Regions from separate parts of the Robertmurraya sp. DFI.2.37 genome, predicted to be linked through region 2. Evidence: a T-box and tRNA genes for the amino acid it is inferred to sense, from the RefSeq annotation. Region 2 holds a T-box; the other holds one or more tRNA genes.
What was found. The T-box of region 2 lies ahead of PZE06_RS01735 (valine--tRNA ligase). A T-box ahead of a tRNA ligase gene usually reads a tRNA of that ligase, here a tRNA-Val.
Positions count from the first base shown of each region.

Region 1: it has a tRNA-Val gene. The T-box ahead of PZE06_RS01735 (valine--tRNA ligase) is inferred to sense a tRNA for this amino acid. The anticodon was not compared.

Region 1 covers NZ_JARGEJ010000017.1:1,446-15,605, reverse strand. Annotated here, with positions in the region: gene PZE06_RS11300 (AAA family ATPase) at 1-519, opposite strand, end outside; gene PZE06_RS11295 (ArsR/SmtB family transcription factor) at 1,328-1,654, shown strand; gene PZE06_RS11290 (SRPBCC domain-containing protein) at 1,841-2,350, shown strand; gene PZE06_RS11285 (DNA topology modulation protein) at 2,909-3,412, opposite strand; gene PZE06_RS11280 (hypothetical protein) at 4,014-4,142, shown strand; tRNA gene PZE06_RS11275 (tRNA-Leu) at 4,807-4,888, opposite strand; gene PZE06_RS11270 (hypothetical protein) at 5,269-5,502, opposite strand; gene PZE06_RS11265 (Ger(x)C family spore germination protein) at 5,528-6,685, opposite strand; gene PZE06_RS11260 (GerAB/ArcD/ProY family transporter) at 6,682-7,797, opposite strand; partial or broken gene PZE06_RS11255 (spore germination protein) at 7,814-9,377, opposite strand; gene PZE06_RS11250 (GNAT family N-acetyltransferase) at 9,793-10,350, opposite strand; gene PZE06_RS11245 (GNAT family N-acetyltransferase) at 10,370-10,939, opposite strand; tRNA gene PZE06_RS11240 (tRNA-Leu) at 11,085-11,173, opposite strand; tRNA gene PZE06_RS11235 (tRNA-Cys) at 11,207-11,281, opposite strand; tRNA gene PZE06_RS11230 (tRNA-Gly) at 11,291-11,365, opposite strand; tRNA gene PZE06_RS11225 (tRNA-Gln) at 11,369-11,443, opposite strand; tRNA gene PZE06_RS11220 (tRNA-His) at 11,478-11,553, opposite strand; tRNA gene PZE06_RS11215 (tRNA-Trp) at 11,565-11,638, opposite strand; tRNA gene PZE06_RS11210 (tRNA-Tyr) at 11,751-11,834, opposite strand; tRNA gene PZE06_RS11205 (tRNA-Phe) at 11,895-11,970, opposite strand; tRNA gene PZE06_RS11200 (tRNA-Asp) at 11,988-12,064, opposite strand; tRNA gene PZE06_RS11195 (tRNA-Met) at 12,237-12,310, opposite strand; tRNA gene PZE06_RS11190 (tRNA-Val) at 12,531-12,606, opposite strand; tRNA gene PZE06_RS11185 (tRNA-Glu) at 12,636-12,707, opposite strand; tRNA gene PZE06_RS11180 (tRNA-Ser) at 12,719-12,811, opposite strand; tRNA gene PZE06_RS11175 (tRNA-Asn) at 12,815-12,889, opposite strand; rRNA gene rrf (5S ribosomal RNA) at 13,057-13,173, opposite strand; partial or broken rRNA gene PZE06_RS11165 (23S ribosomal RNA) at 13,369-14,160, opposite strand, start outside.
Region 2 covers NZ_JARGEJ010000002.1:64,161-79,205, forward strand. Annotated here, with positions in the region: gene PZE06_RS01720 (vWA domain-containing protein) at 1-65, opposite strand, end outside; gene PZE06_RS01725 (GGDEF domain-containing protein) at 280-1,998, opposite strand; gene PZE06_RS01730 (bifunctional folylpolyglutamate synthase/dihydrofolate synthase) at 2,179-3,474, opposite strand; gene PZE06_RS01735 (valine--tRNA ligase) at 3,578-6,223, opposite strand; T-box leader at 6,456-6,694, opposite strand; gene PZE06_RS01740 (hypothetical protein) at 7,070-7,261, shown strand; gene ysxE (spore coat protein YsxE) at 7,312-8,370, opposite strand; gene spoVID (stage VI sporulation protein D) at 8,555-9,658, opposite strand; gene hemL (glutamate-1-semialdehyde 2,1-aminomutase) at 9,985-11,271, opposite strand; gene hemB (porphobilinogen synthase) at 11,296-12,267, opposite strand; gene PZE06_RS01765 (uroporphyrinogen-III synthase) at 12,271-13,059, opposite strand; gene hemC (hydroxymethylbilane synthase) at 13,056-13,991, opposite strand; gene PZE06_RS01775 (cytochrome c biogenesis protein) at 14,124-14,957, opposite strand; gene hemA (glutamyl-tRNA reductase) at 14,972-15,045, opposite strand, start outside.

The DNA.
Region 1 (14,160 bases), on a different contig from region 2:
ATTTCTAACAAAACGAGACTGTGTTTTACTTCTGGCTGAGTTTACTTTTACGAGCTGCTCATAATCTGCCATAGACTTCATCTGAAAATGGGAATATTTCGCATCCAAATACTCCTCAAAGAGCTCTTCCCGTTTTTGGTCAATTCCCTCATTGAGATTTCGGATATTCAACATATAATCAAATACATCATCACTAGTAATAATCCTGCTATTTTCAGGAATGTCTGCTTTCAACTGCATATGACACATATTGATATAATCAGGGTAGAAGTTAGATTTATTATAGATAGAATCACGTTTGATTCCCGCTTTTTCTGCTATCACATTTAATGCAGTTGACTTTCCTGAACCATTGCCACCATATATGATCGTCACTGGCTCAAAAACAATCGATTCAAAGCATTTTTTCGATAAAATCTTAAATGGATAAAACGAGTCATAGCACGTTCTTTTTATATTCATGAAAAAGTCGAATTCCATATCCTCATTCGGAAATGAAAAAGCATATAAATAAACCATACTTTCCTCCTTAACTACTGAATCTCTTTTACTCCATTATAATAAGATTCAGACTGACTTTGCGAATTCTGAGTAAATTTAGTCTAATACAAATATCAAAATGACTGATATGAAATGTATGGCTATCTCTGAATTTTCCTTGTTATAACCATCAATTCAAGCTGGGGTAGGTATGAGTCTCTCTTACCTACCTCGACCTAAAAAGCCCATTGAAATGGCTTCCCTTCTGCAACACATTCTCTAACCAATTTTAAAGACCTTCTTTTTTTCAAATTTTCCCCTTCCGTGAATGATCCATTTCTTTGAACAATGTTGCTGCTGCCTTTCTTCCTTTGCTAGATCGACAGAGATAGGGGCAACTGCCAAGTCACTCATCTCGACATTAAATATTTTACAAGTTAGGTGACACACTAGTTGAAAAAAAGAGATGGCTACCTAATTACGAAAAAAAGAGGAGCATGTTCAGCTATTCATCCATAATTATCACCATTATAAATCACAAGCACTTTTACATCATAAAAGATATTTAACAGCCCGTCTGAATAAGTACACGACTGTTCCAAAGATTACTACTGGTTCCTGTAACTAGTCAGCTTAACTTTACCTGACACAACGAATGGTTAATAGAAGCCTGTGGCACAATCTATTATAGCTCGTTAAATTATTTTCTGAATATTCCTTGTATGGAATAATAAATCCAACAACAAGTTATGACATCATTATTTAGAAATTCGGAGGTGATATTCTTAATATAATCACAAGCGATTATAAAAATTAGAAACATATACATGTTGGGAGATGATTCTATATGAACGTACAAACCTTCAGTGCACTAGCTGAATCCAACCGACTTGATATTGTTGACCTTCTTCTTGACGGACCACTTTCAGTAGGAGAGATTGCCCAAAAGTTAGAACTAAACCAGCCGCAAACCTCTAAACATCTTCGAGTATTGAGTAATGCTGGACTTGTTGAGGTTCATCAGGTCGCTAACCGTCGCATTTATAATCTAAGACCAGAACCGCTGCAAGAGTTGGATAAATGGCTTGATTCCTACCGTCGAATATGGGAAGCGCGGATGGATCGTTTGGACGATTATCTCAACGTATTACAGGGAAAAAAAACATTGAATTAAACTAAGGTTAAAAAATCAGCAAAAATGATTTATCAAGTTGGTCATGGACTCGCTTTGAGCGATTATAAAGCAAGCTCTAAAAGAACAGCAAAAGCGGAGGCATCCTAGTAATCATTACATTGCCATATTGGAAAAAGTTAATAAAACGGAGAAAAAGATATTTATTAAGTGGATGGAGGAATTAAGATGAATGAAATCATTTCAAGAGTTGAGAATGAGCGGGTACTGGTGTTGGAGCGCATTTTCGATGCACCACGGGACCTCGTGTTCAACATGTTCAAAGAACCTGAGCATCTCAAGCATTGGTGGGGACCTACTGGTTGGGAACTTCCGGTTTGCCACATCGATTTCCGACCAGGTGGAATTTGGCACTTCTGTATGAAATGCACGGATAAAAATCAAGGTGATTTTTACGGCATGGAATCTTGGGGGAAAGTTATTTACAAAGATATTATCGAGCCGGAGACCATTATTTACACCGATTACTTCTCAGATGCCGAGGGAAACATCGACGAAAATATGCCATCAACCGAGGTCACGTTGGAGTTCATTGATCTGAACGGCAAAACGAAACTTGTAAACCGTGCTGAGTATGCGTCTGCAGAAGCTCTCAAAAACGTCATGGATATGGGTATGCTCCAAGGAATTACCGAGACTTGGAACCGTCTGGAAGAGCATTTGAACGAGAGCAAATAAAATAATTTATACTTACAAGATGGGGAAATGATTGATAGTAGTACCAAAGATTGTCCCCTACCTTTGCTTCCTAATAGAATCGAAGATGGGGGACATTTTTAAACTTTTTTCTTAATTCAAAAGTCACCAATCCCGCAATACTTTGATCCAACACAAGACAAAATTTAGATTAGCTTTGGCAAAAGGTCATCACAAGACGGCACTTCACATATGCCACTTCAAAAAAAGGAAACGATGTAACCTGACATGGCCGCTAATCCTCACGAATAGAAAGGGGAGGAACGGCTATTTATCGCACTTTCTATGTAGTATGTTCGTGATTTAGACGATGTGTCAAATAAAACCCGTTACCGTATTCTAAAAAACTCGCAAACATTGATTTATCAACAAGCTAAGTGGATTTAATAAAATTTACGTAAATTATTTAGATGATCCTAGTGGTCTTCTTTTTTGCGGCCTATAACAGTCCATTAAACTTTAAGAAAATCTTGCAAAAATTTTCTATAAGAAATGATTGTATTTACTTAATCGCAAGGGCATTTTTTGGGGAATAAGGACTTAAAGTTTTTCTAAAAACCGTTGCACTTCCTTTGGTGTTCTTAATATAATTACTTCTTTATCTTTAGACAACCGTATGAGCCTTTTCAAAATTCCTGGCCTTTTTGTTTTTGGATATTTCCATATCCACATTAAAAAATCTAAATCAAATCTTTCTTTGCAGCCTTCTCCCATATCGGGCCTTGTTTTATTTCGGTACCTCAACATTCTTTTAAATGCACGATAGACACAAATTATTCTATGAAAATCAAGGAAAATTATTGTATCAGCAGCATTTAGCCTTATCTCCATTGTTCCACCATAGTTTCCATCAATAATCCATTCTTCTTTTTTCACTAAATCATTTTGAACTTTTCTTTGTTCCTCTTTAGGAATGGCTACCCAATTTGGCTTCCAAAATAAAACGTCAAGATGATAAACATTTATTTTTAGCTTATCACTTAATTGTCTTGCTAGTGTAGATTTCCCTGATCCACCTGAACCAATAAGTACAACCTTCTTCATAAGAACCCCTTAATAAACAATTCTATATCGTTTATTTAATAATAACTTAACCTTCGAAAATATGTAAAAGTTTCTTCTAGAATATCCCTCAGCACTCACCTATTTGGCAAATAGCTATTAATTATGGCGCCTGTCAAAAGATTTTGCCCATTTAAAATGGTATCCAAATTTTTGGGCACTAGGCAATAGCACTGCACATCCCTTCAAGTGTCTACCCTATCCTAAACTGTTGTCTCATTCGTTCCTTTATTTAGACAGTTCATTGAACTCTTATATTTTTCAGCAAATTCTTTTATTCGACATAAATTGCAAAAATGTTAACATTTTTTTAGTTTATTAAAAATCTATATTTAAACCTTAAAGTAAACATTAGTTTTCAGCACTACATTCTTTGAAATTAGTTTTTCCTTCATCTCTTATATCTGAAAAGCTTCCTTTGCATAGAGAGTCATGAGATTACATTTTACCTACCATATATAATATATTGTGTTTGAGTATAGTAATAAATTACCAATTTTCTGATAATAAACAAAATTCTATTTATTAACTTTGATTTTCTTGTTAATCTATTTACAGATTTACACAAGAAGGAGGTGTTATGATGAAAAAATGGATTATCCGCCTTGGCTTAGTGGCTATCATTACAGTAACAATCACTGCCCCAGCCTCTGCCGCTGGTCAAGAGAAACCTAATTTATGCAGGGATGCGCTATGTTGGATTCAGTACTAATGCCTTTTGAAATTAAAATTAATGGTGAATAAGGCGAGGATCTCATTAAAAATCTTGCAGCTTCGCCTTGTTCTTTTAATAGGATTTTTTATTAGCAAGCATAAAACACAAGTAAAACATACATACCACTCGCCAACGCAAAAAATTAATCTTATTTCAAAGACTCTTTGTAACAATGGCTATCACCATTAATGATTATCATTAGAATTTAATAAGAATGATATATTATTGCCATTACCAATTCTAATCCGATTTTATGTGATTTCCTCATTGAAAAAATTGGTGAGTACTAATGAACAGATTATCATACTTATCTTCAGTATGGTCAAATGATAAGAAAACTTAACTTAGAAGTGCCTATAGAACTATACTAGTAGCATATTACTAAAATGTATTATTTAAATCTCGTTCCTCAATAAATAGCGCCAGCGCATTATCGAAAGCAAGAAAAAAATGAACGTAGCGAACCTAGTAATTTCATGAGTACTTCTGTTTGTAATGCGTTAGTGCGTCTTTTCCGTGTCAATTTTCGCAACTCATTTCGCTAAATTTCCGACGGTTCGTACTACCACCGAGTATGACTTTTCGGTCAAAATCGTGTTCGCATACGAAAAAACGGCGACTCATCATTACGATAGTTCGCCGTCAAATCAATGTCTTATGATACCGGTGGTCGGGGTCGAACCGACACTCCAGAAGGAACACGATTTTGAGTCGTGCGCGTCTGCCAATTCCGCCACACCGGCATATTTTGATTGTCAAAAGATAAATAACATTATCTCAAGACAAAGAATATCATATCACGATAATATTAGTTTGTCAAACTAAATTTATGTTCGGATTGAAGTCAAATATTTTTGAGCAAAAAATTGTCACACCTTATTTCCAAACATGCGTTCACTGTTTTTTGTGATTCTGTCGGTGCTTGATTATCACCCCTGCTAGTGTTGCCTTTAACGCTTATTAATGGAGAATGCTGCTGTTCCATTTAAATATGTTGCCTCTTGCGAAGCAGACAAGTTCGACAGAGAGGTCTGCATCCTTATCTTGAATCGCAAGGGCGAGGTTATCCTCTCTCATCGGCCATGTTGTCGTTGTAGTGTGCGAATGGGAGACACGACAGAGCTTACCATAGAGTACGAAAGATATTACTTATTTGCATTAGAGTGAAATCAACGATTTTTGCTGGCGAAGGCATAGATGGAAAAATCACATAAAAAATCGCGATTGCCCAACCTAGTACAGTTAAAGTTATGAAAGCAATCTTTTCATTTTTTTCGACTGTTTTGATTTTCGGCCATTGGAAAATGAACATCAAAATAACGAGTGCCGTTATACTGACAATATATACCCATTTCATCCTCTTCACCTCTATTTTAGAAGCCTCAAGTTTCGCTTCCTTTTCCTGCTCTCAAAACACGGGCATCGATGTCAAAATCCACTTGAACAGTCGGAAATTTCTCATCCCAATCTCCTTTTATATTTTTCCATTTTTTAGGATGGTGTCGGCGAAATTCTTCCCCAAAACCGATGATATCAATCTTCATTTCTTTTTGAACCGTGTCTAGAGTGTCTGTTAGACGCTTTTCAATCTTTTGGACCAACTCGTTTTCCAGTGCTTTAAGTTTGTCTAATCTCTTCAAATCCCAACTCGTTTGGTTTTGGATGACATCATCTATCGTTACAATTTTAACCGTCATTTTTAATGATTGGCCGTCTATTTCCGGAACTAAATCCGTTCTTCCTTTAATTAAATTCATCGATATGATCTCGTCTGCTTCGTCAGGTTCGACAGTGACAATCGATTCATTGATCTCATTTCTAAACCAGAGCACTCCTCTTGATATCTGATCATTAATGACTCCGATCATCTTCCCTTGTTTTAAAACTGCCGAACGATGAATGTATGCAATAGATTCCGAGGGAAGCTGCCCTTCTTCCGGAGACAATTTATCAATCATCGGAAGAACGATCGCGCCTTGCTCTCCCTTCAGCATTTCCATTAAATCGAATAATGTCGCCTTCATTAATACTTCGGATTCCGCTAACTTTATCAGCGCTTCGGAAACACTTCGTTCCAATGACGGACGTAAGGCCATATTTTCCTTTGCCTTCCCGTCACTAATAAAGACATAACTTCTCAAACGGGGCTCAGGATGGCGGACAAAAAAATCCAATTCATCGCTTATTCCATTCTCAGCAAACGCTTTGCTGATCACGATCGCCTCTGCATGGCTCCACAGAATTTCCCGGGGAAGCTTTTCATTAAGGTTCTCGATCGCTTCTGGTATGGAGCTTCCTTTACCGATTTGGAGAACTGTGCTTTGCACGCCCCCTTGGTTATTGTCTTCTCCTCCACCACTCCCATTACCGCTCCCGCCAGGAGAATGTATTTCTGCTGTAAGTTCGATCTGCCCTTCTTTATTTTTATCGAGAGCGACTCCGGTAATAATCGCAAGATCATTGGTTTCCCTTCGATCCCAACAGCCCGTAAGCAGCACAAAAGCCATAAAAATAACGCCAATCATGATTGCACGTCTCAATTTGTCCGCCTCACTTTATGCTTAAAAATCGTTTTGCGTATGTACGCTCCTAAAAAAAGAAATATAGGGATCAACAGTCCGTACACTAAAGTATCCATTATTTCATGGGAGACTATTCGAAAATGTTCAGCTGCTTCTGCTGAATTAAGAAATGCCTGCATGGCAAATACTCCGATTAAAAAGCCCATTGGCAAAACGAGCGAGCGATAGTCTGAAAGGTTAAGCCATTCAGCAGTTCCGATCACCACGACATAATAGAACACGCAGAGCTTAATAAATGTCCCCGCAATCCAAATCGCCATTACGATTGATTCAAGATGTGACAGAAATTCGGCTAGGCTAATATATCTGGACGCGCTCATGAATGGAGCGTTAAAGTTCTCGGTCACATTCCCGAATAACCAAATAACGATAATATTGGTCACCACCAACGTTAACGTAACGACGAGTACCGAAAGCATTCCAAACTTCAGCCCCTTTTCACGGTCTGTTAAAAAAGGGAGAAAAAAATAGATGATGCCAAATTGAGCGAACCACGTGCATAACACCCAAGCCCCTTTTAGTGAAGGCATCAACCCGTTTTCCATCACAGGAAGCATTCTTTTTACCTCTACATCGGGTAGGACAAGAATGATAATGACTAAAAACAACAAGAAAAAAACTGGAAAGACCATTCCTGCCAGCCTTCCCAAAACTTCCAGTCCCCCATGTACCGCAAACGCACACAATATCACCATCATTCCAATAATCACGGATTTTGGCGTGTGCGGGAGAAATTCACTAACGACATATTCACCGTACTGCCAGAACATCACACTCAATGAAGTGATTAACAATAGCAGCAGGAGCAGCCCAAGCATTTTCCCCCAAAAGGTTCCAAGAATATGTTTGCTGTATTGCATAATCGTATCTTTGGGATAATACTTGTTTAACTTGTATGCGATATATACACTTAAAAACCCTAGAGGAGAAGCCAAAATAGGAGAGATCCAAATATCCTGTTTTGCAACATTAAAGACGGTAGCCGGAATAAAAAGAATCCCCGTTGCCAAAATAGCATGATACATCAATAATCCCATTTGCAATGCTGATATTTTTCCTTTTTCAATCACTGCTCTCACCTCATCATTACTCGCCGCCTTTATCGGAATGCGGCTTCTGATTGGAGCCTTGTCGGTGTTTATTATATTCTCCCGTTAAATGAGGACGCGTATTTAATTTCCATAATGGAGCTCGCATGAGTGCATCCTTCATATCTCTTCCTTTCATCGGTGCCACTGGTGAAAGGTACGGAACTCCAAAGGAACGTAATGTGCTCAGATGTGTCATGATTGCAAGAAGCCCTATCATGACCCCTACCAATCCAAACGTTCCAGCAAGCAACATGATAGGAAAACGCAACAATCTTATCGGAATAGCAAGATTGTAACGGGGAATGGTAAAGGAAGCGATACCAGTAATCGCCACGACCATAACCATATGATCTGAAACTAAGCCGGCATCCACAGCCGCTTGACCGATAACCAATGCACCTACAATGCTGACAGCTGCTCCTACTTGTTTTGGAAGTCTAAGACCCGCTTCCCGCAATCCTTCAAACGTAATCTCCATAAGCAGCGCTTCCACCAAGGCAGGAAATGGGACAACCTCCCGTGAGTCCACCATTGTAAGCAGCAAGGTAGTAGGCACCATCTCCTGATGGTATGTAATAACCGCAACGTATAGAGACGGTAACAGTAGAGAAATAAAGCAGAATAAATAACGGAGCCAGCGAGTTGCTGAAGATATTAAAAAATGATGATAATAATCTTCCCCTGATTGGAATAAGGAAAAGAACGTTGTCGGGGCAATCAACACAAAAGGCGTACCATCAACAATGATAACTACACGTCCCTCTAACAAACTCGAAACGGCAGTATCAGGCCGTTCCGAAATAAGCACTTGTGGAAAAGGGGTGTATGAATTGTCTTGAATTAATTCTTCAATATAACCGGATTCCAATATTCCATCGATGTCAATTCGTTCCAACCGTTGATTAATTTCTTCAATTAATGTTTCATCCGCAAGATCTTCGATATAAGCGAGGGCAATTGTAGTCTGCGTATAACGCCCCAGCTTTAATGTTTTTATTTTTAATTGAGGGCTTTTAATCTTTCTTCTTAGCAAAAGAGGTATTGACCTCCAATGTCTCAGTAAACCCTTCGCGCGGCCCTCTAACAACCAATTCACCCGTCGGCTCTTCAACAGCTCGTCTTTCCCACTTAGCCAATCCCAAGGCAAAGCCCTTTTCATCGCCTTCTAATAACAATATTGGATTCCCAACGGATAACTGTTCGATACAGGCCTCAAAAGAGGAGATCTTCACTACCTCTGCAACAGACAATGTCTCCTCAATCAAGGTTTTGGGATTAACAGTCCGCTTTTCGGATTTTTTCATAAGCGGGGTTAACACATTGTTATCCATTTCTTCAACATTGGAAAGACCTTTTATGTAAATTAACTGAGCTTTTGTATGACCAGCAATTAAAAATGAACGAAAAACGACATCCGAACATTCTTTATAAAGCTCACGCAGGATGTCCAAGTTTTTGTCCAAATCAGAAAATAGTGGCTTTGGAATTTGTTTATCACCTTGCTGTGTTTTATTAATGTTCTTATTGAAATTAATCTTTTTTCGAAAAAACACCCGCATCCCACTTTCTCGATGGTATCCATTATATTCCTATATACGTAGTATCACACTTACCAAGCAAAATATACCATTTCCGTACTTGCCTGTTTCTTTAGTTCAACCCGTAAAAGAGGATGCGTTTGGACTTGAAACTACTTTCGGACCAAGCTCATAAATATTGAGCTACTCTATTTCTGCGTAAAATCTCGTGTTTCTCGTATATGATGCTAACTAATTTATTTGAATTAAGTAGTTATAAACAGAATACCCATATAAGAAAGCGTTTTCATTTTTTAAGAATTCTTTTTAGTAATTAAATTAGCGTATTTCATACCATACAATCGAGTTTCCCTTTTTTTATGAATGCTTTCATGAACTACTTTCCTTGATGAATTTATGTACACCCCTTAAACAAATAAGGGAGCGTTCGTTTTATTCATACTTCTTCGTGAAAAATATGATTATTCTCCCATTCCTCTCGAAGCAGTCCCATACGGACGGAATCATAATATTTGCCATTATAATAACGAACCTTCCTGAGCCTCGCTTCCTCTTTCATGCCAAGACCTTCGCCAACTTTAATCATTCTCATATTCCCTGACCAGGTTGTATAACCAACACGAACTAATGGCAAAGTATGAAATAAATGATTAATCCAAAGTTTAATCACTTTCTTTCCATAGCCTCCATTCCAATAATGCGGATCATAGATCACAATCCCCATTTCAAGCCAAAGCGAGGGCTTATGCTCCCAATAATAACCGACCGTTCCGATAACCAATCCATTCACTTCAATCGCCCAACGCCGTTCATTATCGACATAATCATCCTTCTGACGTAAAAATTCCTCATATGAAATACTTTTATGCTCATAGTACGGAGCATCCCATTTTTTCCACTCGGGAGAATCCTCTTTATAGATTAATTCCCACAACCTACTTAAATCATCATTTGTAATTGGTCTAATTATTAAATCATTATCCTGATAACTCACTTCATCACCTAGCTCCCCATTAATAAAACAAATCAAACTCTTCTTTTAAAATGGCATATACCTTTAAATCCCAATATTGCCCTTTTATATACATGCTTTTTCTATTAATCCCTTCAAAAGTCATTCCTGCCTTCTCCATCACTCTTTGCGATGCTATATTATCCACAAAGCATCTTGCTTGAATGCGCATGAGCTCCATCTGTTCAAAGCCAAATCTAATGATTGCTCTCGCTGCTTCTGTCGTAATTCCTTTCCCCCAATACTCTGGTGCAATCACATAGCCAATTTCTGCATTGTGATGATTCGTACTCCAAGAAACAAAATCAACGGTGCCGATAAAAGAACCCGTTTCTTTATCTTCTATTCCCCACGGAGCAATCTCCTCATTATTATATCGATTAAGGACAAAAATAATAAATCTCTCAGTATCAGACATACTTCTATGTACATCCCAGGTTACATACTTTGCAACGTCTTCATTACTCGCATATGAAAACATCGCTGCCGTATCTGCTAATGTAACTTTACGAAGAAGTAGTCGTTCTGTTTCAAGCGTCGGCAAATTTTTATAAATATCCCCAATAACCATTCCATTCACTTCTCTCTGTAAAAATTTAAAATTATAATCTTACAATTTAACAGAGAAATATGAATTTTTCAATAGCCATTTTCTAGATCAAAAAAAGATTTAATCAAAAGATTAAATCTTTAAATATCGTATGTATTGGATTAAATGGTGCCGAGGACCGGAATCGAACCGGTACGGTAGTCACCTACCGCAGGATTTTAAGTCCTGTGCGTCTGCCAGTTCCGCCACCCCGGCTAGTTCAAAACTAGCATCTTTATTTTATAAAAATGGAGGCGGCAACCGGATTCGAACCGGTGAATAAAGGTTTTGCAGACCTTGGCCTTACCACTTGGCTATGCCGCCATATTAAATTGGAGCGGAAGACGGGATTCGAACCCGCGACCCCCACCTTGGCAAGGTGGTGTTCTACCACTGAACTACTTCCGCAAATGGCTGGGCTAGCAGGATTCGAACCTACGAATGACGGAGTCAAAGTCCGTTGCCTTACCACTTGGCTATAGCCCATTGATTAAGCAGTGTTTAATAAATCAAATTTAAATGGGGCGATCGATGGGAATCGAACCCACGAGTGTCGGAGCCACAATCCGATGCGTTAACCACTTCGCCACGACCGCCATTATAAAATTGGCAGGGGTAGTAGGAATCGAACCCACACCAAAGGTTTTGGAGACCTTCGTTCTACCTTTAAACTATACCCCTATATTATATATATGTTCAGAGTGTTTCTTTAAGAAGAAAATTATGAATAGCTATTTTGCTTCTTTTTACTACAAAAAGTAGTGGTTCCTTATTTTCACTATTGAGAAAAGGTTGGTGGAGGGGGACGGATTCGAACCGCCGAACCCGAAGGAGCGGATTTACAGTCCGCCGCGTTTAGCCACTTCGCTACCCCTCCAAGGTATATATATTTTATACATTAAAGTTCATTAAATTATAACATATTTTGATATAAAAATGGTGGCTCAGGACGGAATCGAACCGCCGACACAAGGATTTTCAGTCCTTTGCTCTACCGACTGAGCTACTGAGCCATCATATGTAAAGTAAGTGGCGGTCCGGACGGGACTCGAACCCGCGACCTCCTGCGTGACAGGCAGGCATTCTAACCAACTGAACTACCGGACCAATGATTTTTTGCGTAAGCAAAAATATCTTTCCTTTGTCTTTTTCGACGTAGGAGAAAATAGCTTTCCTCTGTCTTTTTCAACGTTAGGAGAAAATAACATTCCTTGATTTTTTGCGTAAGCAAAAAAATCTTTCTTTACTTCTTCAAGTCTTACTTAATTGAAAAAGTCGATTGCGGAGGCAGGATTTGAACCTGCGACCTTCGGGTTATGAGCCCGACGAGCTACCAGACTGCTCCACCCCGCGATAATAGTATATATCTAGTTTAGCTCATGCTTCAAGATAGTTTAAGGACTGTCCCGATTTCAGTTAGTAACTCAAGGAGCGACTCAATCGGTACAACTCGCAGTTTATTCAATGAAGTAACGCTTGTTGCTCCACCCCGCGATAATAATATACTCAAAATCTCCACGTTTGTGAATATTAGAGGTGTGTTATTTTACTGCGCTACGCTTCGTAAAAAACATGGTGGAGGATGACGGGATCGAACCGCCGACCCCCTGCTTGTAAGGCAGGTGCTCTCCCAGCTGAGCTAATCCTCCGGAACTGTTGCAACAAGTGCAACTTTAAATGACCCCTACGGGATTCGAACCCGTGTTACCGCCGTGAAAGGGCGGTGTCTTAACCGCTTGACCAAGGGGCCAGATATAATAATGGCGGAGAGCAAGGGATTTGAACCCTTGAGACAGGTTTTGCCCGCCTACACGATTTCCAATCGTGCTCCTTCGGCCACTCGGACAGCTCTCCTAATGGCTCCGCGGGTAGGATTCGAACCTACGACCGATCGGTTAACAGCCGATTGCTCTACCACTGAGCTACCGCGGAAAATTATTAACTCATTCCTCTAGCTTGATTGCTTCCCGATTGTCCTCATCTCAGAAAGTTGATTCAAGTAGCAGCTCGATGAGTACAACTCGCAGGACATTCAGGATGCTTTGCTCGTTGCTCTACCACTGAGCTACCGCGGAATAAAAAATATATATAGAATATTCGCCCGGCAACGTCCTACTCTCACAAGGGGACAGCCCCTAACTACCATCGGCGCTGAGAAGCTTAACTTCCGTGTTCGGCATGGGAACGGGTGTGACCTTCTCGCCATTGTCACCGGACCAATTATTTATCAAGACATATTCTATTATACCGATTTACAGTATTTTTTCAAGAGAAAATTTAGTTTGACTCTGAAAAATACGATTGATAGATATCATTGCATTACAAAATCGCTTTGTACCTTCAAAACTAGATAATGGATGAAGAAGAGAAATTACAGAGAATCTTATCAAGCGGATTTTTTCCACTTTTATTTGGTTAAGTCCTCGAACGATTAGTATCAGTCAGCTCCACATGTCACCATGCTTCCACCTCTGACCTATCAACCTGATCATCTTTCAGGGTTCTTACTAGCTTGCGCTATGGGAAATCTCATCTTGAGGGGGGCTTCATGCTTAGATGCTTTCAGCACTTATCCCTTCCGCACATAGCTACCCAGCGATGCTCTTGGCAGAACAACTGGTACACCAGCGGTGCGTCCATCCCGGTCCTCTCGTACTAAGGACAGCTCCTCTCAAATTTCCTACGCCCACGACGGATAGGGACCGAACTGTCTCACGACGTTCTGAACCCAGCTCGCGTACCGCTTTAATGGGCGAACAGCCCAACCCTTGGGACCGACTACAGCCCCAGGATGCGATGAGCCGACATCGAGGTGCCAAACCTCCCCGTCGATGTGGACTCTTGGGGGAGATAAGCCTGTTATCCCCGGGGTAGCTTTTATCCGTTGAGCGATGGCCCTTCCATGCGGAACCACCGGATCACTAAGCCCGACTTTCGTCCCTGCTCGACTTGTAGGTCTCGCAGTCAAGCTCCCTTGTGCCTTTACACTCTACGAATGATTTCCAACCATTCTGAGGGAACCTTTGGGCGCCTCCGTTACTCTTTAGGAGGCGACCGCCCCAGTCAAACTGCCCACCTGACACTGTCTCCCACCCGGTTTACGGGTGCGGGTTAGAATGTCAATACAGCCAGAGTAGTATCCCACCGACGCCTCCACCGAAGCTAGCGCTCCGGCTTCCACGGCTCCTACCTATCCTGTACAA
Region 2 (15,045 bases):
AACATAGATGATAGTAAAAATAGAATAATAAACCCAATCGAAATGTTCTTTAACCTATTTCTCATAAATTCCCCTCCCTTGACTACGTCATACGTTCTGAGTCTTTATTACTACTATTATACCAATTATTAGTTATAATCAATAGGGAATTTGTTAAATATTCGTAGAGAGCACTCTAATTTTTTCCTTTTTTTGCACCTGTTCACCCTAAAACTGAAGCTTCTATCGAAAAACGGCAAAAAAATAAGAGCAAGTCCCTTTTTTTCTGGGCTTCCACTCTTATTTCACATATTCTGCTACCTTATTCCGTCCATTCCGTTTTGCTCCCACATAAAGCGCCCGATCAGCATGGCGAATTAAGGACATGGAATCATCCGCATCCTCTGGAGCTGAAGCCACTCCAATGGACGCTGTCAGGTGAACAGTAATTTCAGTTTTTGTATCTTCAATATGTCGAGAGAGGATAAATGGACGATTGGCGATCATCTGCCTCACAAATTCAGCAATATTCAACGCTGCTTTCTTATCAACATCAGGAAGAATAATAACAAATTCCTCACCGCCAAATCTGGCTACAATTCCCGTTTTCGTATCAATCAGCCCAGAAAGACGTTGCGCAAGCTGGAAGAGAATTTCATTGCCACTCTGATGACCGTAGCGATCGTTAATATTTTTAAAATGATCAATATCCAATAAAATAACAGAAAGATGTTTTCTTTTGCCATTCGTTAAAAGAAGATATTCCGTTTCTAAAGCACGCTCCATATATCGATAGTTATAAAGCTTTGTAAGGGCACAACGCTCACTATCTTCTTTTGTTCGTTCATAGTGCTTGGCATTTTCAATCGCAACCGCGAAATACGAACTAAGAATATCAACAATCATAAGCTGTGCTTTTTCATAGGCTCTTTTTTGTTCCGATGCGAGAAGAAGGATGCCGATCACCTCGTTGCTACGAACAATTGGCACACATATAATGCTTTCTGCAGACACAGGCATATATCCATGCACAATGCCTTTCCACTCTCTTTTTGAATTGTATAAAACAGCCTTTCCAGTCGACCAAACATGTCCACTTATTCCTTGATTTATAAATTGTGGAGAAATTTCCAGTGATTGCTCCCCATTTTTCTCCACGCTTCTCAATAATTGTAATTCATCGTCGATAATATCTAAAATATGAGCATAATCAACCGGAAACATTTCAGTCAATCTTTGGATAAACAAATCAAGTACTTCTTCTACATGTAAACGTTCAGCTAATTCATGTCCAATTTCGGTCGCTTTCTGTAAATTTTGGTTCACCTTATTACTAGAATGGTATAAATTTAATATGATCGATAGGCTTGCAAAAGGAATACCAACAAAAATAACAGCGATTGCCCCTACTTCTTGATATAAAATATACAAAATCAATCCGATAGGCAATGTAATAGCACTTGATAATGCTTCCCAAATAAAATCTTTGTCAAAGAGAGCTCTTTTTTTCCTCTGAACAAGATAAGCAATAAACTTTAGAAGAAAATGATTTAAGAGAAAATAAGTGCAGGCGTATGCAAACGCTAATACGAGATTGAACGGATTGCTCAAAATATCGATTCCATGGGTTCCACCGAGAGCATAATATACAACCCCACTGCCGACTGAAGTAATAAAAAACATGAGCCAATTTAATGGATAGCGGTGCAATTGTTCCCTCGGAACGCGTATTCTTAAAAGGAGGACAACAATGGCAATCTGCATTAAGATAACTTCAACGAAGAGGCCAAAAATGAGAAAGACTGTAAGTGAGACCCATTGTATATAAAATATTGGCGTATTGTTGATAATCATTGGTGTCCCAGCAACAAAGCATGTTAATACCAAAAATCCTAACAGTTCAAAACTTATTGCAGATACAAGAGGAGGGAAAAAATAATATACGAGCCAACTACCAGCGGGTACAATAAGAAGCCATAAAATCCATATAATCCTCTTTACATGCGGCCTCAGCAACATTATCCCTCCCTCTTCTCAGTTTAAACGCAAATCAAATTAAAACTATCTATTATTTTTGCTTCATTCTTTTCATACTATTAACGACCATACATTAACAAATTTTAGCAAATATTTGCACAATCGTACTCATTAGTTTAACAAATTTTCTAACTTTTGTCATATATTTTACGTATTCACGTACTAAATGATCGTATTTATAAATGGTTTTACTTCAGATAAAAAATAGAGAGAGCCTGTGATAATAAGCATTTCATTACTTTGCAGTGCATGCAGCTCTTCTATAATTGCCTTTTGCCAATCGCCTTCCGCTCGTTTATGGACCAAGCTACTAAACTGATAGAGCTCCTCTGCACTTGCCGCTCGGGGAAAGTCAAAGCTCACGAATGTAATCATCTGGGAGACCGAGTCTAGCTTCTTAATCATATTATCTACTTTTTTATCACCAAGGGCAGCAAAAATCAGCCTTTTTTTTCGTTCAGGAAAGCGGCGCTTTAATTCCACTACTAGCGTTTCAATCCCCTCTTCATTATGGGCTCCATCCAGGACGATTAATGGGGCAGAGGAGACGATTTCAAATCTTCCAGGCCAGTATGCTTTTTTCAACCCTTGACGAATATCCTCTTCGGTAATATTGTAAGAAGCTGCTAAAAGAATGGCTGCTTCAACTGCTAAAGCGGCATTTTCCGTTTGGTGCCGTCCGAGCATTCTTATTTCTAAATTCTCTAAATAACTTTTTGACGTTTGCAGGGAAAATTGTTCACCTTTATCAAGTGATGCGTGATTGTCAATAAAAAAATGCTCTCCAAGACGATGTATGGCGGCATCCATTTGCACCGCTTTTTCTTTAATAACGTTAAATGCTTCCTCCTGCTTAACTGCCGTTAAAATTGGGATATGTGGCTTTATGATTCCCGCTTTTTCAAAGGCGATTTGCTCATAGCTATTCCCTAAAATATTTATGTGATCGAGGCCGATGCTTGTAATAATCGATACTTGCGGTGTGATAATATTGGTAGAATCAAACCTGCCACCAAGTCCAACCTCATAAATAGCAAGATCGACTGGAGCGACCTCAGCAAAATAGTAAAAGCTCATGGCGGTAATCACTTCAAATTCAGTTGGTGAGCCAAGCTCCGTCTGCTCTAATTCATCACTTAGTGGTTTAATCACATTTGTTATCTTGACCAAATCTTCCTCACTGATAGAATGACCATTAATCGAAATTCGCTCATTAAAGTGTTCAAAATAAGGAGAGGTGAAGGTTCCAACCTTTAAACCTGCCTCTTGCAAAATCGAGCGTAAATACGTTACCGTCGAGCCCTTCCCATTCGTTCCTCCAATATGTATGGTCGGCATTTTTTTTTCTGGATGATCTAGCTTATCCATCATCCATTCCATTCTTTTTAATCCTGGCTTGACCCCTAATCTTAAGCGTGAATGAATCCAATTCAACGCTTCCTCGTAAAACTGAAACATGTCGTTTCCACCTTTTTCCATTATGCTAGATCACATGATATAAACCAATATCCTTTCAGACAGTGAAGACGAACCCGCCAAACGGATTCGCCCTCACACCTACTCATTGACCCTTTAACTCTTTAATGCGAAGCTCCACAGCTGCCCTTTTCTCTAAATAATCTGCTTCCTTTGCTCTTTCCTCAGCAATCACTTTTTCTGGAGCTTTCTTCACAAAGCCCTCATTGCTTAGTTTCTTTTGAACCCTTTCCACTTCTTTATTCCATTTATCAAGCTCTTTTTCAAGACGTGCAATTTCTTCAGCTATGTTAATTAAACCTTCAAGTGGTAAAATAATTTCTGCTCCAGTAACCACTGCCGTCATCGCTTTATCAGGAATCAGAATATCCTTGCCCATTTTAAGTTCTTCTGGATTACAGAACCGTTCTAAATAGGAACGATTTTTATCCAACACCTGCAGAAGAAGGTCATCCTTTACTTTGACAAGCATGTTAATTTTCTTGCTCATCGGTGTATTTACTTCGGCACGAATATTTCGGACTGAACGAATGATTTCCACCAACAATTTCATTTCAGAAGCTGCTTCACTGTCAGAAAGGTTTTCGTTCACTTCAGGCCATTTAGCTGTTGTAATAGACTCACCTTGATGTGGTAGGTTTTGCCAAATTTCCTCGGTAATGAAAGGCATGAATGGATGAAGCAGGCGCATTGTATTATCCAGCACATATGCTAAAATTGAGCGCGTCGTCTTTTTCGCAGCTTCATCATCCCCGTATAACGGTAGCTTCGCCATTTCAATATACCAATCACAGAAATCATCCCAAATGAAATTATAAAGAACTCGGCCAACCTCACCAAATTCATAACGTTCAGATAGTCTCGTTACAGTATCAATGGTCTCATTTGAACGAGTAAGTATCCATTTATCTGCTACTGATTTTTCACCACTTAAATCAATTTCTTCAAACTTTAGACCGTTCATATTCATTAAAGCGAAGCGTGATGCATTCCAAATTTTATTAGCAAAATTCCAAGTTGCTTCGACCTTTTCCATGCTAAAGCGTAAATCTTGACCTGGTGAGCTTCCCGTTGAAAGGAAGTAACGTAAAGAGTCAGCTCCATATTGTGCAATAACATCCATAGGGTCAACGCCATTGCCTAATGACTTACTCATTTTTCTGCCTTGTGCATCTCTAACTAAACCATGAATGAGTACATCCTTAAATGGACGCTCATCTGTAAATTCAAGCCCTTGGAAAATCATTCTCGATACCCAGAAGAAAATGATATCATAGCCTGTTACAAGTGCTGCCGTTGGATAGTAACGCTTGAAATCAGCAGATTCTGTGTCCGGCCAGCCCATCGTCGAAAACGGCCACAATGCGGAACTGAACCATGTATCTAAAACATCGTTATCCTGCTCCCAATTTTCTATATCAGCAGGTGGTTCATGGTCGACATAAACCTCACCCGTTTCCTTGTGATACCAGGCTGGAATGCGATGTCCCCACCAAAGCTGGCGAGAAATACACCAATCGCGAATATTTTCCATCCAGTGTAAATACGTCTTTTCAAAACGGTCTGGGACAAAATGCACTTTTTCTTCCTTCTGTTGAAGGGCAATCGCTTCATCAGCGAGAGGCTGCATTTTGACAAACCATTGCGTTGATAAATATGGCTCGACAACGGCACCACTACGTTCCGAATGGCCCACAGAGTGCATATGTTCTTCAATTTTGAAAAGAACTCCTTGTTCTTGCAAATCCTTCACGATTTGCTTACGGCATTCAAAGCGATCCATCCCGTTATATTTCCCTGCTTTTTCATTCATTGTACCGTCTTCATTCATCACAAGTACACGTTCAAGATTATGGCGATTTCCTAATTCAAAGTCATTCGGATCATGGGCTGGTGTTATTTTTACTGCCCCTGAACCAAACTCCATATCTACATAGTCATCAGCTACAATTGGAATTTCGCGGCCAACAATTGGGAGAACCACTTTTTTGCCGATTAAATGCTTGTAGCGTTCATCTTCTGGATGAACTGCAACCGCCGTATCACCAAGCATTGTTTCGGGACGAGTAGTCGCTACTTCAATCGAACCTGAGCCATCTGCAAGAGGATAATTCATATGATAAAACGCACCTTGAACATCCTTATAAATAACCTCGATATCAGATAATGCTGTTTTGGTGGACGGATCCCAGTTAATAATGTATTCTCCGCGATAAATAAGTCCTTTTTTATATAAGGAAACAAACACTTCGCGGACCGCTTTCGACAGTCCTTCATCAAGAGTAAAGCGCTCTCGACTATAGTCTAAACCAAGCCCTAGCTTCGCCCATTGTGCACGGATATGAGCAGCATACTCTTCCTTCCACTTCCATGTTTCTTCAACAAATTTATCTCTACCTAAATCATACCGGCTTACCCCTTCTTGGCGGAGCTTTTCCTCAACTTTTGCTTGTGTCGCAATCCCCGCATGGTCCATCCCTGGCAGCCATAAAACGTCATAGCCTTGCATTCTTTTCATACGGGTTAATATATCCTGCAATGTCGTATCCCAGGCGTGTCCTAAGTGAAGCTTGCCTGTTACATTTGGTGGAGGAATGACGATGGTATACGGTTCTTTTTTCTCATCACTTTGTGCTTCAAAAAACTTTCCCTTTACCCACCAATCGTAACGGCCCTTCTCAATCGTATTCGGGTCATACTTCGTTGGCATCGATAGCTCATTTGTTTCCATTTCATTCTTCCTTTCTTCTTCCTTTTTCATTTCAAAACCTAAAGCGCTCTCTCCATCGCCGTACATAACTGAAAGGACCTCTACTAAAATAAAATAAAGAAAATTGGCGGTTGCAAGCACCTCAGGTTTGCTAGGCGATTAGCGCTGGATCAGCAGATACACTTCATTAAAAAGTGATCTACAACGGCGAAAACTTTCATTTCCCGATGAAACAAAAAACTCCATTCGTCATTAAAAGGACGAATGGAGTATGCTTCGCGGTACCACCTTTTTTCCAATCCATTTTATAAAAAAATCGATTGGCGCTTAACAAGATAACGGATTCCCCGTCTTTTACTACTTGAAAATCATTCGTTCGCAAAAGATGCTCAAGGGCGACTTCCACTGGTATTGCTTAGAAAACCTTTCAGCTCATGGTTTTCCTCTCTTAAAGCAAGGAACCAACGTACTATTCCCTATCATAGCAGTATAACTCTATTTGTATAATCAATATACTACATAAAAACAAAGACTGACGTCAATAAGGATAACCGATTTTTTTTTAGTATATACAGTTTTTCAGAAAATGACACTTCATTGAGAGGAAACGTACGTCAAAAAAGACTATGTTAGATAGGAATTCCGGAAATTTTTGGGGTGATTCCAGAATTTCATGGCGGAATTCCAGAAAATTCACAAATAATTCCGGAATTTCATGACATAATTCCGGAAATTCCACCAATATTTCCGGACTCAACTTCAATCAGACTAACAAAGCTTCAACAACGTTTTTCGCACATTCCCAAATCAAAGGACATAGATTAAGTAATAAGGAAAATTCCTATTGGGGAAAAGGGGGAAGAGATTGTGAGGAGAAAATATAATCCATATGCACTTCCACCGTGGTTGAAAAAATCTCGAGACGTCCTGCATCAATTTGCTATTCCATTTTGCATATTTCAAGGGATACGTACGATTTTATTTCCAACTGCATTCGATGTCCTGTTTTTAATTGCTCTTGTCTTGATTACAGTAGCTCTTAAAATTGAGTTATTATAACGGTGGAACAATCTATCTTAAAGATTGTTCCTCGGGTCGGTTTACAAATCCTATCCTTGGGTATCACCTTGAGATTGCGCTTCGGCTTGAGCTTCCTTTTCAAGCCGTTTTTGTCTTTCTATTTCATCAATACGCATAACGATATATTCTGTGTTTTTTAGGTGCCAATAATGCCTTTGTAATTTTTGAACATATTTTCGCTCATCTCTATTTCGCGATTTATAATATTCTTCCACAACCGCTAAAAATCCATGAGGATGGGAGAAATAACTTAAAAAGAGATTTAATTCGTCGTCCCTTAAAGGAAAATATTTAAAATAAGTGTAAATCCAATCAACGCAATCTTCATTTGATTTCGGGTACGTTTTTAATGTTCTTGATAAAAATGGTAACAAATCATGCATCGGTGAACTTTGCTTGCTATTTTCAAAGTTTGTAAAATAGCCATAGCCTTTGTCGTCATAAAGGAAATGCTCAGTTGAAAGCTTGCCATGTGCTAAAACAACTCTTGCCTTCTCATCATCCTTTGTTTTTTCATACCATTCCTTAAATTTATTGGAGGAAAAACGCAATGCTTGACTGATATCATGATAATAAAGACAAAACAGGAGTTCAAATGGCGACATATACCACTTTCCCTCACATTGCTCTAAAAACCCCTCAAGAAATTCATTCTCTTTATCCCACTCACGAATCGTATTTTCATAATGCTCATTTTTCTCTTCTTTATCAATCGTAACCTCGCGAACTGATAATGTATGCAGCCGCGCAAGTTCTCGGAACATTTGCTGATGAATCTCGTTGCGATCCTCTTTTATTTCATTGGGAAGCCAAGGCATTAAATAGTACAAATTTTTCCCATGTATCACCGCATATCTTCCATCGAGAGTCGGATAAATAGGAATAATACGATTGAAGCCTTTTTGATAGAGAAATTGAATATGCTTAATAAAATCGGTTCCTTGTTGAGGAGTTATTTTTTTTAAAGCAAATACGCCTTTATTGGAATAAATTCTCTTTACCTTTTGAAAGCCTTCTACAAAATGGGGCTGAATTCCATAATGACTTAAAATCGGTTCAACTTCCTGTAAATGATTCGTCTCACTCATACGAACTCACTTCTTTCCATAGGCTAATTACTAAGCCAGTACAATAGAACTTTAGTGAAACAGTGATGGTTATGTCATCGTATTTTCTTCCCCGAAATTCTCATGCAACATAGATAAAACAGGACGAGCAGGTTTTCACCGACCAACCCACCCAGCCTGTTTTTGAATAAACTCGATCAAATGATTAATTATGGGTAACGGTAGCAGGGATGTATAGAACCTGCCCCTCGAACACATCTTGATTCACCTCTAGATGATTGAATTTTAAAAGCTGCTGTGTCGAGATTTCATAACGTTCTGCGATGACATCGAGCGTATCTCCGCTTTGAACAATGCAAACTTTCAAACGAGCAACAGCCTCTTCATCTTCTTTTCTAGCTAAAAATTCGGTAATCGAGATCCCTTGTTTTTTTGATTTCTTCTTTTTCTTTTTTGCAACTTCTTCGGATGATGAAGAAGAGGATTCTTCATCGGCTGGACTTTCATACTCATGCTCAGCCTGCTCTACTTCCTCTAGCTGAGCGGTTGCTGGCTCATTGGGAGTAAATTCATATCTTTGTGGGGCAAATGATACATCTGGAACAGTTTTGATTGCCTCAGATTCTTGCTCATACACCTGCAGCGTCGGCGCCTTATCAAGTTCTAATAATGAAGGAGCTGGCTCTGCTTCATTCTGCTCTTCTTCAGGAGATTTTCGCGCTTCTGCTACAAATGGTGCAAACAGATCATTTGCAGGGAGAACAGTCTCTTCAGCTGGTTGTACTTCTTCGACTTCCTCAAGCTTCAATTCCTGTTTCGGCGGTTCTTCCTCTCGGTATGCAAGCTCAAGTTCTGAAGGTTCCGCTTGAACCTCTGGCTCATCGCTTTTTAACCCTGTTATTGTTAAGTCCGCTGTTAACTTCATACAGCTTTGTTCAGGGAAAAGATAATCAAAGGATTCAATTTCCACGTCTAGATCGTAAATGTTAGCAATACGGTGAACAGGAATGGTAATATCAACTGGAAAGCGGTGAGAAAACTGAGTAATCCCTTCTTCTCTGTTCTCGATTTGTTGGACGAATTTAGGTGATAATGGTATCTCTTCCTCCACCTCAGCTTCTGTTTCTTTCCGTTTATATTCCCCGCTAAGTTGTAATTCCCCTTCAATCGTTACATAATCGTCATTTTCATGAATGGTTATATTTGGATCAAGCGAAATCGTGATAAGCTCCGCTACTTCCTGTCCTTTTTGAAACCAAACAGATTCTTCCAAGGAAAACCGTAAGAAAGATTCATTTCCTTCAGACAAAGCGACTCCTCCTTTCATTTCCTCTCATCAATCACCATGTCATTAACAATTTATGAGACAGAAAATCTTTTTATGATAAAAATTCAGAGAAAAGAACAAAAGCTCAAGGCGCATTCGGAGCCATTATGATTCCTGCTAGGATAAGCGCGCTGAGTTTTCTTTTGCGCTCACACCATCAAAGCTATTTCGAGATAAAAAAACTAAGAGGGACTTGACGTAGTGATCGGTTGGATACGAAATTTTACGACGAAAAAATATCGCACAATGGGGAAAAAGCCTGAACTCTAGCAGATAGAAGCTAGAGTTCAGGCCATCAAGAAAAATGCTTATTTAAGTTTGGAAAACGCTACTTCTGCAGCAGCAATTGTTTTATCAATGTCCTCATCACTATGTGCTGTTGAAAGGAAGAGACCTTCAAACTGGGAAGGAGGCAAGAAAACACCTTGATTTGCCATTTCCTGATAATAGGAAGCAAAAAAGTCCAAATTAGACGTTTTGGCTGCTTCATAGTTGATGACATCTTCTTTCGTAAAAAAGAAACCAATCATCGAACCGGCTCGATTAACTGTAATTGGAACTCCATATTTATCAGCTGCCGCTTTTAATCCAGTTTCAAGAATATCTGCTTTACGTTCAAACTCTTGGTAGCTTTCTGGTGTTAACTGACTTAAAGTTTCAAACCCCGCTGTCATCGCTAGAGGATTTCCAGATAGCGTTCCAGCTTGATAAATCGGTCCGCTTGGAGCAATTTGCTCCATAATATCAGCGCGTCCACCATACGCTCCAACTGGTAGTCCTCCGCCAATTACTTTGCCTAAACAAGTTAAGTCTGGTGTCACATTAAAGTAGCCTTGTGCACAATTGTAGCCGACACGGAATCCAGTCATCACTTCATCAAAAATGAGCAGGGTGCCATTTTCCTTCGTAATTTCACGAAGCCCTTCTAAAAAACCAGGCAGTGGTGGAACAACCCCCATATTTCCAGCAACAGGCTCCACAATAACTCCAGCCAAATCATCACCAAATTGTTCGAAAGCAAACTTTACACTTTCAAGATCGTTATATGGAACGGTTATGGTATTTTTGGCGATCCCTTCAGGAACACCAGGGCTGTCTGGCAAACCTAACGTGGCAACACCTGAACCTGCTTTAATTAAGAGAGAATCCCCATGTCCGTGGTAGCAGCCTTCAAACTTCAATATTTTATTGCGTCCAGTATATCCGCGGGCAAGGCGAAGGGCACTCATCGTTGCTTCAGTACCAGAGGATACCATCCGGACAACCTCAATAGAAGGGACACGTTCTATCACAAGTTTGGCTAATTCATTCTCCATTATTGTTGGTGCACCGAAACTCGTACCTAATTCCGCCACCTTTTTCAATGCTTCAACGACACGGTCATTTGTATGACCAAGAATTAATGGACCCCATGACAATACATAATCAATGTATTCATTCCCATCAATATCATAGATTTTAGAGCCTTTTCCCCTTTCCATAAAAATTGGGTCCATATTGACCGATTTAAAAGCACGGACAGGACTATTCACCCCTCCAGGCATTAATTCCTTTGCTTCTTGAAAGGCAGCAATTGATTTATCATAAGAACGCATCTTCATCCCTCATTTCTCACATTTTTAATTTTCTTTCAGCCATTTTGCCGCATCTTTAGCATGATACGTAATAATGATATCCGCTCCAGCTCGCTTCATCCCAACAAGCATTTCCATTACTACGGACTTTTCATCAATCCAGCCGTTTTGAGCAGCTGCTTTCACCATTGAATATTCTCCACTCACATTGTAAATGACAACTGGCAAAGTGAAATTATTTTTCACATCACGTACGATGTCTAAATAAGGCATTCCTGGCTTAACAATTAGAAAATCAGCTCCTTCTGCGACATCGGATTCTGCTTCTCGAAAAGCCTCCAAGCGATTTGCAGGATCCATTTGATATGTTTTGCGATCACCAAATTGCGGCGTGCTTTCTGCTGCATCTCTAAATGGTCCGTAAAAAGCAGAGGAATACTTAACTGCATAAGACATGATTGGTGTATCTTCAAAGCCTGCTTCATCTAGCCCAGCACGAATAGCAGCAACAAAGCCATCCATCATATTTGACGGAGCGATAATATCAGCACCAGCTTTTGCTTGGCTAACAGCCGTATCAACCAACAATTTCAATGACGGATCATTTAACACTTTTCCATTCTCAACGATTCCACAATGCCCATGGCTTGTATATTCACATAAACAGGTATCAGCAATAACAATTAATTCCGGGTAATGCTGCTTAATTAACCGAGTTGCTTCCTGCACAATTCCATGATCATGGAATGCTCCTTGTCCACACTCATCTTTCTCAAGCGGGATTCCAAATAAAAGAACAGATTTAATCCCTAAAGATACAACCTCATCAATCTCCTCTATTAATAAATCAAGGGATAGCTGGTAAACATTCGGCATTGAAGAGATTTCTTTACGAATATTCTCTCCTTCAGCTACAAACAGCGGATATATGAGATCCTCAACATGGAGCTGATTTTCTCGAACCATTGAACGCATAGCTGCAGATTGTCTCAAACGACGGTGGCGATTAAAATTCATTTTTTATCCTCCTATTTTTTCCTTTTTCATCATGTATTGTGCAATTGCGCTCATCATTTCATAGGATGTATATATTTTAGGACAGACGTGCACCGTTAGTCCCAATTGTTCACACTTTCGCTTTGACACTGGACCGATCGTCGCCACAATACATTCTTTCATTTGTTCAAATAGATCATAAGTGGTAACGATTGACATAAAATGTTCAATTGTTGAAGGGCTTGTAAAAGGGAGTACGTCCAGCTTGCGATTTCGCAATAAATATAGAAGCTTTTCCTTACTATCTTCGGGAAAATACGTTTCATAAATGATAATTTCATCAACAATATGTCCCTTTTCTTTGAAAAACTGGGCAATATAATCCCTCGCCAAATTCCCCTTCGGAATTAACAGTCTTTCCCCTTCATTTACATAAGGAGAAAACTCCTTCACAAAGCTCTCCGCAACATAATGTTCTGGCTTGAAATCAACGGAAATTCCCCTTTTCAATAGAGCCTCTTCCGTTTTTTCACCAATCACAGCGATTTTGACACGAGACTTGTCCAAATTCACACCGACCATGGAAAAAAAAGTCTCAACAGTTACATCACTCGTAAAAATGAGCCAATCATATGTATGCAAGGAAGTTAAAATTGGAGCAATGTCGCTCCTATTTTCAACTGGACGAAATTCAAGAAGAGGGACCTCTACTGGAATCCCTCCAAATTCCTCTACAATAGCAGAAAAAGCTGAAGCGTTTTTTTTGCCGCGAGGAACAAGTACTCTTTTCCCTGTCAATGCTCGGGAATTCATTCTCCTTCTAACTCCTTTTTCACTGCATCGATTAAAGTCTTTGCTCCCTTGTCTATCAAGTAATCAGCAGCAGCAACACCCAATTGTTCAGGATCTGTTCCTTCCAACTTTTCTTTATAAATTGTTTTTCCATCAGGAGAAGCGACAAGAGCCGTTAATACGATTTTACCATCTTCATTCATATTGGCATATCCTGCCACCGGAACTTGGCATCCCCCCTCCATCTTATGAAGGAATGCGCGTTCAGCTCTAACTGTGATATCCGTTTCCTGACAAGTAAATTTGCTTAAAAGCTGTAGAAGCTCTGTGTCGTCGCCTCTACATTCAATCGATAAAGCACCTTGCCCAACGGCCGGAAGACATATTTCCGGCTCAAGAAATTCCGTTACAACATCTGAAGCCCAACCCATGCGCGAAAGCCCAGCAGCCGCTAAAATAATCGCATCGTACTCTTCCGTTTCCAGCTTCGCAAGACGCGTATCTATGTTTCCTCTAATCCATTTAATCTCTAGATCTGGCCGTGCCGCTAATAATTGTGCTCCTCGTCGTAAGCTGCTTGTTCCAATAACAGAGCCCGGTTGCAAATCTTTTAACGGTATATGCCCTTTAGAAATTAGAGCATCACGGTGATCTTCTCTTTCAGGAATACAACCTATAACTAAACCATCAGGAAGAATAGCCGGCATATCCTTCATGCTGTGAATAGCAAGATCAATTTCGCCATCAAGCATCGCCTGTTCAATCTCCTTCACAAATAGCCCCTTTCCCCCGACTTTAGAAAGGGTTACATCCAAAATTTTATCTCCCTTTGTGACGATTTCTTTCACTTCAAAATCGTAATTTGGATCTATTTTTTTTAGCTGCTCGATAACCCAATTTGTTTGTGTTAAAGCCAGTTTACTTCGTCTTGAACCAACAATAAATTTTCTCATGATTGCCTCCTGAAAGGATTATTTGTTAATATTAGAACGATTTTTTTATACTACCATGATACGGGACTAGCCATTTTAATTAAAATTGGCTAATAATCAAAACGGCATATTTTTTCTGGATGGGATTTCCATCTATGTGTACCATAGATGGAAAGAAGATAACTGACCAAACAGAAAGAAATTGATTAATATAATTAAAAAAGAAGCCAAATTCCACAGCGCTAAACTCTTACCTTGAAATTCCTTTCCAACACGTAGGTATAAAGAAATACCATACACGACAAGAACAATAAAGGAACCGATTACTTTCGCATCATACCAGATCATCTCCGGCAATTTAATATAAGCCCATTGCAATCCTAAAATCAGGGATAATAAAAGCATGGGAACGCCTATGACATTTAAAATATGGGACATATGCTCAAGCTTCGACAAATCAGATATTCGTATAAGACGCGCTCCCCATTTTTTGCGTTTCAAAAGATTGTATTGCAACAAATAAAGAAGGGAAAAGACTGCTGAAATCGAAAATGCTCCGTATGAAAGAATAGCCATTGTAATATGTATAAAAAGTAATTCAGATGAAAGTTGTTGGACCATAATTTCAGATTCGTATTGTATCGGAGCAAATGTATGAATGACCATGATCGCAAACCCAATAACATTCGTAAAAAAAACAATGAAATCAACCTTTAATAGGCGATTAAGTCCAAGCGACAAAGTAATTAGAACCCAGACATAAAAATAAAGGCCTTCAAAAATTGTCAGTATTGGAAATCTGCCTGTATTCACCATGTAAATACACAAAAAAGTCGTTTGCAAAAGCCATACAAACGCAAGTAACCAGAAGGCAACTTTGTTTGCTTTCCGGCTACTGTAAAGAAAATCAATAAAATATAATAAAATACTCAAGGCATAAAGAATGATTGTGAATTCATGTAGCCGAGTCATGTAAACCTCAATCATAGATAGAACCCCTTTTATGATTGAAAGGAAGCTTGTGGTGTTGCAACAACAGCTCTCTTTAAATCGGCAACTTTCGTTTCTTGCTGTT